Regions from separate parts of the Mesorhizobium sp. M0195 genome, predicted to be linked through region 2. Evidence: predicted binding sites of a transcription regulator. Region 2 holds the regulator's gene; the other holds the start of a gene.

Region 1 (5,511 bases), on a different contig from region 2:
CTGGGCAATTCGATCTCGACCTCCCCCTGGCCGTCATCCTTTATCAGCACAAAGCTTACCTGTCCCTCGCCCTTGACGGCAAGCTGGCCGGCAAGCGTGCCGATCGGTGCTGCGTCGCGCACGAAGATGCGTAGCGCTTTCTGGATGCGGCTTGCCTCGTCCTCCAGCGACTGCACGGTCTGGATGCGCAGATTGACGCCTTCCGGCCTGTCCTCGGCCGAAACGGTGATGACCACCGAGCGGCCGGGCTCGAGCAGGTCGCGATATTGCGCCAGTCCCTCGGAAAACAGCACCGCTTCATACTGGCCGGACGTGTCGGAAAACTGCACGACGCCCATCTTGTTGCCGGTGCGCGTCTTGCGTTCCTGCTTGGTGGTGACGGTACCGGCGAGCCGGCCGGCGGCCGCACCGCGTTTGACGGCGGCCGAGAATTCGGCCCAGGTCTGCACCCGCATTTTCTGCAGCGCCGCCTTGTATTCGTCGAGCGGATGCGCCGAGAGATAGAACCCGACCACCTGGAACTCGCGGTGCAGGCGGTCGGCGGCGAGCCAGGGGTCGGTCGCCGGCAAGTTGAGTGCCTGCGACTGTGCGCCCAGCGAGGCGCCAAAGATGTCGTGCTGGCCGGTGACGGCATTCTGCTGCGCCAAGGACGCCAGCCCCATCATCCGCTCGACGCCGGCCATCATCGCCGCCCGGTCGAGACCGAAGCAGTCGAGCGCGCCGGCCATGATCAGGCTCTCGAAGACACGTTTGCCGACGATCTTCGGATCGACCCTTTCGCAGAAATCGGCGAGGCTCTTGAACGGTTTTTCGCCGCGCGTGGCGACGATGTGCTCGACTGCGGCGTCGCCGACGCCTTTGAGCGCGGCCAGCGAATAGAAGATGCGGTTCTCGCCGACCTCGAAATCCCGGAACGACGTCATCACCGACGGCGCCACCACCTCGATGCCGAGGCGCAGCGCATCCTGGCGGAAATCGGCGAGCTTGTCCGTATTGCCCATGTCGAGCGTCATCGATGCCGCCAGGAATTCGACGGGGTAATGCGCCTTCAGATAGGCGGTCTGGTAGGAGACGACGGCATAGGCGGCGGCATGCGATTTGTTGAAACCGTAGTCGGCAAACTTTGCCAGCAGGTCGAAGATGAAGTCGGCTTGCGGCTTGCCGACGCCGCGCTCGACCGCGCCCGAAACAAAGCGCTCGCGCTGCTTGTCCATCTCGGCGCGGATCTTCTTGCCCATGGCGCGGCGCAGCAGATCGGCTTCGCCCAGCGAATAGCCGGAGAGCTCCTGCGCAATCTGCATCACCTGTTCCTGGTAGACGATGACGCCTTGCGTCTCCTTGACGAGATGGTCGATCTTCGGGTGGATCGACGCCATCTCCTCCTCGCCGTGCTTTCTGGCGTTGTAGGTCGGGATGTTCTCCATCGGCCCCGGCCGGTAGAGCGCAACGAGCGCGATAATGTCCTCGATACAGTCGGGCCGCATGCCGATCAGCGCCTTGCGCATGCCGGCACTTTCCACCTGGAACACGCCGACCACTTCGCCGCGCGACAGCATGGCGTAGGTTTCTGGGTCGTCGAGCGGAATGTGGGCGAGATCGATCTCGATGCCGCGGCGGCGGATCAGCTTGACCGCCCTGTCCAGCACGGTCAGCGTCTTCAGGCCAAGGAAGTCGAACTTCACCAGCCCGGCCTGCTCGACATATTTCATGTTGAACTGGGTGACCGGCATGTCCGAGCGCGGATCGCGGTACATCGGCACCAGTTCCGACAGCGGCCGGTCGCCGATGACGATGCCGGCGGCATGAGTCGAGGCGTGACGGTACAGACCTTCCAGCTTCTGCGCCGTGTCGAGCAGCGTCTGTACGATCGGCTCGCGCTCGGCCTCCTCGGCAAAGCGCGGCTCGTTGGCGATGGCGTCGGCGAGCTTGACCGGATTGGCCGGGTTCGACGGCACCATCTTGCTCAGCTTGTCAACCTGCCCGTAAGGCATCTGCAGCACGCGGCCGACGTCGCGCAGCACGGCGCGCGCCTGCAGGGTACCGAAGGTGATGATCTGGCCGACCTGGTCGCGGCCGTATCTCTGCTGGACGTAGCGGATGACCTCCTCGCGCCGGTCCTGGCAGAAGTCGATGTCGAAGTCGGGCATCGACACGCGATCGGGATTGAGGAAGCGCTCGAACAGCAGCGAAAAACGCAGCGGATCGATGTCGGTGATGGTCGTCGAATACGCGACCAGCGAGCCGGCGCCTGATCCGCGGCCCGGGCCGACCGGAATGCCTTGCGCCTTGGCCCATTTAATGAAGTCGGCAACGATCAGGAAATAGCCGGGATATTTCATCTTCTCGATGACCCCGAGCTCGAAATCCAGCCTCTCGCGATATTGCTCGACTGTATAGCCGGGCGTCGGCCCGTGCGCCGCCAGCCGCGCCTCCAGTCCTTCATGCGCCTGCCTGGCAAGCTCCTGCGCCTCCGCCTTGACCGCCGCATCGGCGTCGGCGACATCGCGGCCGGCAAAGCGCGGCAGGATCGGGTTTCGTGTCTTCGGATAGTAGGAGCAGCGCAGTGCGATCTCGACGGTGTTGTCGATCGCTTCCGGCAGGTCGGCGAACAGCCTCGCCATGTCGGCCTGGCTTCTCAGGAAATTGTCGGGCGACAGGCGGCGGCGATTATCGGCCGCAACCACGGAGCCTTCGGCGATGGCGATCAGGGCGTCATGCGCCTCATAGTCTTCACGAGAGAAGAAAAACGCTTCGTTGGTGGCAACCAGCGGCAGATCGTGGCGGTAGGCGAGATCGACCGACGACTGCTCGATCGCGCGGTCGTAGCCGGAGACCCGTTCCAGTTCGACATAGAGCCGGTCGCCGAACAGGCCCTTGAGCGCCAGCAGCCGGGTCTCGGCGAGTTCACGGCGGTCCTCTTTCAAGGCATTGCCGATCGGACCGCGCGGCCCGCCGGTAAGGCAGATCAGACCGTCGGAATGGCCTTGCAGCATCTCGCTCGTCAGATGCACCGCCTCTCCGGGCGGTGTCTCGAGGTAGACGCGGCTGACCAGCCTGACCAGATTGCCGTAGCCGGCCTCGGTGGCGGCGATCAGCACCACCGGCCGCATCTCCGGCCCCTGCCGCCTGCGGTCGCGCTGGCTGTCGTTCGCCTCACCGGAAAAGGCGAGGTCGATCTGGCAGCCGATGATCGGCTGGATGCCGTCCTTCACTGCCTTTTGCGCGAATTCCAGCGCACCGAACAGATTGTTGGTGTCCGTGACGGCGATTGCCGGGCATTCGTCCTGCACCGCATGGCCGACGATCTTGCCGAGCTGCAAGGCACCTTCGAGTAGCGAATAGGCCGAATGCACGCGCAGATGAATGAACCGACGCGCCGCCGCCTCTGCCCGCGATGCCTTTGCATAGGCCTCGCGCAGCAAGGGATCGCGTGGAAGTCTCTCATCCGCCATGGTTTTTTCGCGCCGCCTCACAGGGACTCAGTCGATCAAGATGTATTGTCCGGCAGCAGATAACATGAGTCCAGCAGAAGCGATTGGAGCTTTGGACGTTTAGAGCAACCGCCGAAGCTGCCGATCTCCCCCCTCGTGGGGAGATGTCCGGCAGGACAGAGAGGGGCGCCGTCCCGCCAACCTCAGGCCGGAAATACAAAACCCGCCACAGCGGGCGGGTCGTTGGAGCCATTTAGCACTATACTCAGATTAGTAGCATAGCTGCCGGCACAAAGCAAGAACAAAATACGTTGTGAGGGCAAAAAAACCGAATTCCGCACGCCCCTCGCCTTGTCCCTCCTCAAGCAAGCGTGCTCAACCAATTGCAGGATCGCGTTCCTTCGCTCCCCTTTGTCCCACCAACCTCAAGCAGATTACAGCCTCACGCGAATTCCATGATCACCGCATCGACGGCAAGGCTGTCGCCGGGCTTGGCGTTGAGCTTCGAGACGATGAGGTCGCGCTCGGCGCGCAGCACGTTCTCCATCTTCATCGCTTCGACCACGGCAAGCGTCTCGCCGGCCTTGACCTCCTGCCCCTCGGCAACGGCGATCGACACGACGAGGCCAGGCATCGGGCAAAGCAGCATCTTCGAGGTATCCGGCGCCACTTTTTCCGGCATCAGCCTTTCGAGTTCGGCGGTGCGCGGCAGCATGGCGCGGGCTGTCACCGAGATGCCTTTCCAGGCGATGCGGAACCCGTTCAGCACCGGCCTGACCTGCGCCGCGACCTTGCGGCCGCCGACCGTGCCGCGCCAGATGAGATCGCCCGGCCGCCAGTCGGAGTTCACGGTCAGTGCCTTGCCGTCGATTGTGAGGTCGAGCTCCATCGGAATGGAAATCATCCCTTCGACGATGGCGACCGAAAGATAGTCCGGGCCGATCTTCACCACCCAATCGCGTTTCAAGGCGCCGGAATGCGGCGCCAGCCGCCCGCCCAGCCGGTCGAGCCGGTCGCGGCGCAGCAGTTCCACCGCGGTGGCAATCGCGGCCAGCACCGCTTTCTCCTCGGCGTCTGGCACAATGGGCGCGAAGCCGTCGGGATACTCCTCGGCGATGAACGCCGTCGATAGCCGCCCTTCCCGCCAGCGCGGATGCTGCATCAGCGCCGCCAGGAACGGTATGTTGTGCTCGATGCCGTCGACGACGAAACTGTCCAGCGCTTCCGACATCGCATCAATCGCCGCCAGCCGCGTCGGCGCCCAGGTGCACAACTTGGCGACCATCGGGTCGTAGAACATCGAGATTTCCGAGCCCTCGGTAACGCCGGTATCGTTGCGGATGACGATTTCGCCGAATTTTCCCTCTTTCGGCGGCCGGTATTTCGTCAGCCTGCCGATCGACGGCAGAAAGTTGCGATACGGATCTTCGGCATAGAGGCGGCTTTCCACCGCCCAGCCGTTCAGCTTGACGTCGCTCTGCTTGATGGCGAGCTTTTCGCCTGCCGCCACGCAGATCATCTGCTCGACCAGGTCGATGCCGGTGATGAGCTCCGTCACCGGATGCTCGACCTGCAGCCGCGTGTTCATTTCCAGAAAATAGAAGTTCTTGTCGCTGTCGACGATGAACTCGACCGTGCCGGCGCTCTGGTAGTCGACGGCCTTGGCCAGCGCCACCGACTGCTCGCCCATGGCTTTGCGGGTCTTGGCGTCGAGGAACGGCGACGGCGCCTCCTCCACGACCTTCTGGTTGCGGCGCTGAATCGAGCATTCGCGCTCGCCGAGATAGAGCGTGTTGCCATGCGCGTCGGCGAGCACCTGGATTTCGATATGGCGCGGATCGACGATGAACTTTTCGATGAAGACGCGGTCATCGCCGAACGAGCTTTTGGCCTCCGACCGCGCCCGGTCGAAGCCGTCGCGCACCTCTGCCTTGCTCCAGGCGATGCGCATGCCCTTGCCACCGCCGCCGGCCGAAGCCTTGATCATCACGGGATAGCTGATTTCGCCGGCTATTCTTTCGGCATGGGCGGCGTTCTCGACGACGCCGAGCCAGCCGGGCACCGTCGACACCTTGGCCGT
Region 2 (5,511 bases):
ACCAGAAACTCTTGTCGAATGCCATCCAGTAGCCGCCATGGACGAACACCACGACCCCCTTCGGCTTGGTGGCCGGCAGGAAAAGATCGAACCGGTTGCGTGGGTTATCGCCATAGGCCAGGTCGAGCCGCGCCCTGCCCTCGGTCGAAAGCGCCTCGCGGAAAACCTGCGCGGGCTCGACCCAGGCCGCCGGCCAGCGATCGCTGCCGGCTATGTTGGCGCCGTTGGCATAGGCGTTGTCCCAATCGGCAATATGACGTTCGAACACCCTGCGCCCTCCCTGGCAATATGGCCTTGCAACCTAGCCGCGAGCATCGCGCGGCGCATCATCGCCAGCCTCACGATTCCAGCTCTCGCATCAATCTCAAGTGACAGCCGCCTTGATGGCGAAGCGCGCATCCTTCCACGCACCGGTGCGCAGGATGTCCTCAAGCACTTCGACGGCCTGCCAGACATCGGCATAGCCGACATAGAGCGGGGTGAAGCCGAAGCGCATGGTCGATGGCGCGCGAAAATCGCCGATCACACCACGTTCGATCAGCGCGCGCATGATCTGGTAGCCATGCTCATGCATGAATGAAATCTGGCTGCCGCGTTTTTCCCCATCGCGCGTGCTTTCGAGCGTGAGGCCGTAAGTGCCGCACTTTGCCTCGACAAGCTCGATGAACAGATCGGCCAGTGCGATGCTCTTCTTGCGCACCGCAGTCATGTCGACATCGTCCCAGATGTCGAGCGCGCCCTTCAGCGTGCGCATCGAAAGGATCGGCTGGGTGCCGCACAGAAACCGGCGGATGCCGGTGCCGGCCGCATAGCCTGGCTCGAAGGCGAAGGGTCGTGCATGGCCCCACCAGCCGGTGAGCGGCTGCTGGATGTCGGAAAGATGCCGCTCAGCCGCATAGATGAAGGCAGGCGCGCCCGGGCCGCCATTCAGATATTTATAGGTGCAGCCAACGGCAAAATCGGCGTTTGCTTTGTCGAGCTCGACTGGCATCGCGCCAGCGGTGTGGCAGAGATCCCAGACGATCATCGCCCCGGCTTCCTGGGCCGTGCGCGTCAGAGCCGGCATGTCGCGCAGTTCGCCCGATTTGTAGTTGACGTGATTGACCAGCACCACGGCGGTGCGATCGTCGATCAGCTCCTCGATGGTCGGCGCGTCGACCCCCGAGAGGCGCAGCAGCGCATCTTTTCGCGTCGAAACCACACCCTCAGCCATGTAGAGGTCTGTCGGAAAACTATCTCCCTCGGCGACGATGGCCTGCCGCTCCGGTCGCATGGCCATGGCCGCGTGCAGCAGCTTGTAGATGTTGACCGACGTCGTGTCGCAGACCACCGTCTGGCCGACCGCGGCACCGATCAGGCGCCCGAGCTGGTCGCCAAGTTCAAGCGGCATGTTGAACCAGCGGGCCGTGTTCCATGCGCGGATGAGATCATGCGACCATTCTTCGGTCGCGGCCTTGCGCAATTCATCGAAGGCGGCACGTGAAGCAGCTCCTAGCGAATTGCCGTCGAGATAGATCACTCCTTGCGGCAACACAAAGCGGTCGCGCATCGCGCGCAGCGGATCCGCGGCATCCATCGCCTTTACGGCCACGAGATCGGGAATTCCCGTCATGATTTGCCTGCTCCCTCAAAAAAATCCAACGCAACGCCGGACACGCATCAACTGTTCTTCCATTACCGGGTAGCGCGTAGCAAGGCTCCACCGGCGAGAAGCAGCCTGACCAGGCGGTGGAAACCTGGAGTTAGCCCGAGGTTGGCGTTTTGAGTTCGTTTCGTTCACGGTGCATTGACCAAACAGCACCAGTCGATACGGGTTCAATTCCGTGCCCTTTGCCGACCGACGGCCGATGCCAGTGCCGCCTTCAAGGAGGCCAGAACGGCGCAAACGAAAGCAGAATCAAGGGGATGAGGCTCGCGGCGGTGAAAATACGGTACGCCGGTAGGGGACGTCGTTTGTTTCCCGAGCCTTAACGCATTCATTAAACTTTAAACAGTTGCGGAACACAACTGGAACAGATAGTGTCTGTTCTGGGTTTGTTTTCTGATTCTGTTGGGGGTCGCTATGCTGACACGCAAACAACACGAACTGCTTATGTTCATCCACGAAAGGTTGAAGGAAAGCGGTATCCCACCTTCCTTCGACGAGATGAAGGAAGCGCTCGACCTGGCTTCCAAATCCGGAATCCACCGACTGATTACGGCGCTGGAGGAGCGCGGCTTCATTCGCCGTTTGCCCAACCGGGCCCGTGCGCTGGAGGTACTACGCCTGCCTGACTCGATCGCCCCCGGCCTCAATGCGGCACGCAAGTTCTCGCCGAGTGTCATCCAGGGCAGTCTTGGGCAAGGTGCCCCTCGGCAGGGCAAGCCCACATCGTCGCGCGTCCCTGCAGCCGGCAATGACGACGATGTCGTCGCCGCCGTTTCGATCCCGGTAATGGGCCGCATCGCCGCTGGTGTGCCGATCGATGCTATCCAGCACCAGACGCATTCGATTTCGGTGCCGCCGGATATGATCATGGGCGGCGAGCATTATGCGCTCGAGGTCAAAGGCGATTCGATGATCGAGGCTGGCATTTTCGACGGCGACACGGTGATCATCCGCAACGCCGATACGGCGAGCCCCGGTGAGATCGTGGTGGCCTTGGTCGACGAGGAGGAAGCGACGCTGAAGCGGTTCCGCCGCAAGGGCGCCTCGATCGCCCTGGAGGCCGCCAATCCGGCCTACGAGACGCGCATCTTCGGACCAGACAGGGTCAAGGTGCAGGGCAAGCTCGTTGGGCTGATCCGCCGCTACTGAGTTGCGCCCTTGGTGCCGGCTTTTGGATTGTCGGCTCTGCGGTATGGCGGCAGGCCGCGCGCCGCGCGTGAAAATTTCCGCTGCACGTGCCAGGGCCGGTATGATTTTTCGACGGCGAAGCGGATTTCGGCGCGTGTTGCCGCTTGTGGATCGAAATAGACGGCCGCACTTCCCGCGCGCGCCAGTTGCCGTTTGGTGACGACGAGGACCAGCCGGTCGTAGTAGCAGGGATTATGGGCGGTGGCGTCGTCGATGACGATCAAGCTGGCGAAGGCGCAGGCTGGCCGTGCGGTATCGCGGTCCTTGGCTTGCGCAATGATCGCGCCGGATGGATGCCTGGCGAGGCAGAGACCGTCCGTGCAAATGAACGGCATGCCCGGCGGTAGGTCGGCCGGATCGGCAATGTCGAATTGCGGATCGTTCTTTCCAGGTGTTTCCGGCGCGACGATAGCCTCTGATGTGAGCGCGCGTTTCCAGTTGTCGATCGTGAACTCATTCGGGCGTGCCCGGTTGACGGCGAGCTCACCGCTGCCGATCGGCAGCGCGACCAGCCGTGCGTCCTCCGAGATCAATACGTCGGGTACGCGCGTCTGCGTTGTCGTTAGCAAGCCGGCGAGCGCAAAAGGAAGTGCCGCGAGCCGCAACCAGGTCGTCGCCATGCTGGCAATGACGAGGGCGATCGTCACCAAAAGGACAGATCTCAGCGAAATCAGTCCGACCGCATCGATCGGCGAGCGCTCGGAGATCCACCCGGACAGGGCGATCATCGCCGTCAGCCCTTTGCCCATCACGTATAGGAAAGGCCCATCCGCGCCGAACGGCATCGCCAGCGCACTGAGGACGGCGAAGGGCATGACGACCAGTGAGACGATGGGCATGATGGCCAGATTGGCGAACAGGCTGAGCGGCGCCACGCGCTGGAAATGCCATATGGCGAAAAGCGCCGTGGCGCTCCCTGCAATGATCGAGGTCATCGCCAGGCCGCCCATGCCCAGCAGGACCTTTCGCGTGGCGAGGCGTAGCGGCGACCGCCGCGGCGGCGGCGTGGTGGCCCTGCCGGCGCGGTAGTCGGACCAGCCGGCATAGGCGCCGACAAGGGCCGCCGTCGCGGCGAAGGACATCTGGAAGCTCGGACCGACCACCTCGTGCGGCGACACCACGATGACCGCGATGGCCGAGATCGCCAGGTTGCGCATGGTGAGCGCGGCCCGGTCGAACAGCACGGCGATAAGCATCACCGCCAGCATGATGAAGCTGCGTTCGGCCGCTACCACAATGCCGGAAAAGACGAGGTAGGCCGCAATCGAAAAAAGCGCGGCGGCTGCGGCATATTTCTTGACCGGCCGTCGCGATGAGAAGTCGGGAAACAGCGCAAAGGCGCCGCGTAGCAGCGCCATGATGGTGCCGGCGACCAACGCCATATGCAGCCCCGAGATGGAGATGATGTGGTAGATGCCTGTACGCCGCATCGCTTCGTTGATCTCCTCGGGAATGCCGGCGCGCACGCCAACGATCAGCGCAGCAGCAATCTCGCCCTCGGCGCCGCCGATGCGGCTGCGGATATGGTCGGCGATGGATTCGCGCGCGTCTTCGATCGCGGAAGAAAGCCGCGCGGCAAGCGGCATGCTGCCCGAAGCCACGACTTTCGGATTGCCGAGAAAGAAGCCGCTGCCGCCGATACCGGCGAAATAGCTGTCGAAGGAGAAATCATAGCTGTCGGGCCGCACCGGGCCGGTCGGCGGCAGCAGCCGCACATAGCCGGTGATCTCGGAACCAGCGGCCAGCTCAGCCGGTATCTTCATCGCCGAAATGCGGACCCGTTCCGGCATGTAGCGCAGCGTCGGCCTGGCGGTTGAGATCACATCGATTGTCAGTCTGATGCGGCCGCTCGCCATGGGCTCGTACGATACGACACGACCCGTCAGCCGCGTCGAGATTTCGGAACCGAGCATATGCGTCCCGACACGCCAGGTCTCGAACTTGGCGGCAAGCACGCCAAGCGCGCAGAGCAGCGCCACCATGAAGCACAGGCGGGTCCTGGGCCATGACCGCGAGATGACGGCACAAAGGGCCGCGAGGAGCACGATTGCGATCGGCTGCGGAAAGGCCGGCTCCACCGACAGCGCGAAATATACGACCACCCCGCATGCGAGGAACACCGGCACCAGCAGGAAGGCGACGCCACGGTCGAGTTCCAGGCCGGCTGCCGAGGTTACGCTGTTGCGGATGCGGGATGGTGACGGGAGGCGGAAACGCCGGCGTAGGCGCACGATGGGCTCGGACGCAGGCACCGGAACCGTTGCTGGGTCGCTGGCCGGCAGCGACGGAGCATCGAAGCGCGGAGCGGGCAGCAATGCCGATACCGGCAGGGCAGGCGGGGGAGCGGCAAACAGCAAGCGTTCGCTGACGCCGCTACCAGCGTCCTCGCCCTCGCCCGCACCACGGCCTCGCACAGCCATCGGGTCTGCCTCTTGCGCCCTCGACCTCCTATGCTACATGAACGCGCAACGCGCGAAAGTCCGCAAACCCACTTCCTTGGCCCGCCTGAGAGTTCCATGCCCGATAAGGTCGTCACCCGTTTTGCCCCCTCGCCCACCGGTTATCTGCATATTGGCGGCGCGCGCACGGCGCTGTTCAACTGGCTGTATGCCAAGCACACAGGCGGCACGATGCTGCTGCGCATCGAAGACACCGACCGCGAGCGCTCCACCGAT

What was found. The regulator LexA, encoded in region 2, represses DNA repair genes until DNA is damaged. The targets are predictions, from matches to a motif close to TGTTCNNNNTGTGTTCNG.
Region 1: dnaE (DNA polymerase III subunit alpha) is a predicted target of LexA. The motif match lies at 3,718-3,735, and genes of this name have one in related genera.

The regions. Positions count from the first base shown of each region.
Region 1 covers NZ_JAMYSV010000025.1:1,412-6,922, reverse strand. The annotation lists gene dnaE (DNA polymerase III subunit alpha) at 1-3,452, opposite strand, end outside; gene NKJ12_RS28085 (acetyl-CoA carboxylase biotin carboxylase subunit) at 3,874-5,511, opposite strand, start outside.
Region 2 covers NZ_JAMYSV010000018.1:80,925-86,435, forward strand. The annotation lists gene NKJ12_RS25935 (hormone-sensitive lipase) at 1-268, opposite strand, end outside; gene kynU (kynureninase) at 365-1,612, opposite strand; gene lexA (transcriptional repressor LexA) at 2,063-2,797, shown strand; gene NKJ12_RS25950 (ComEC/Rec2 family competence protein) at 2,791-5,256, opposite strand; gene gltX (glutamate--tRNA ligase) at 5,353-5,511, shown strand, end outside.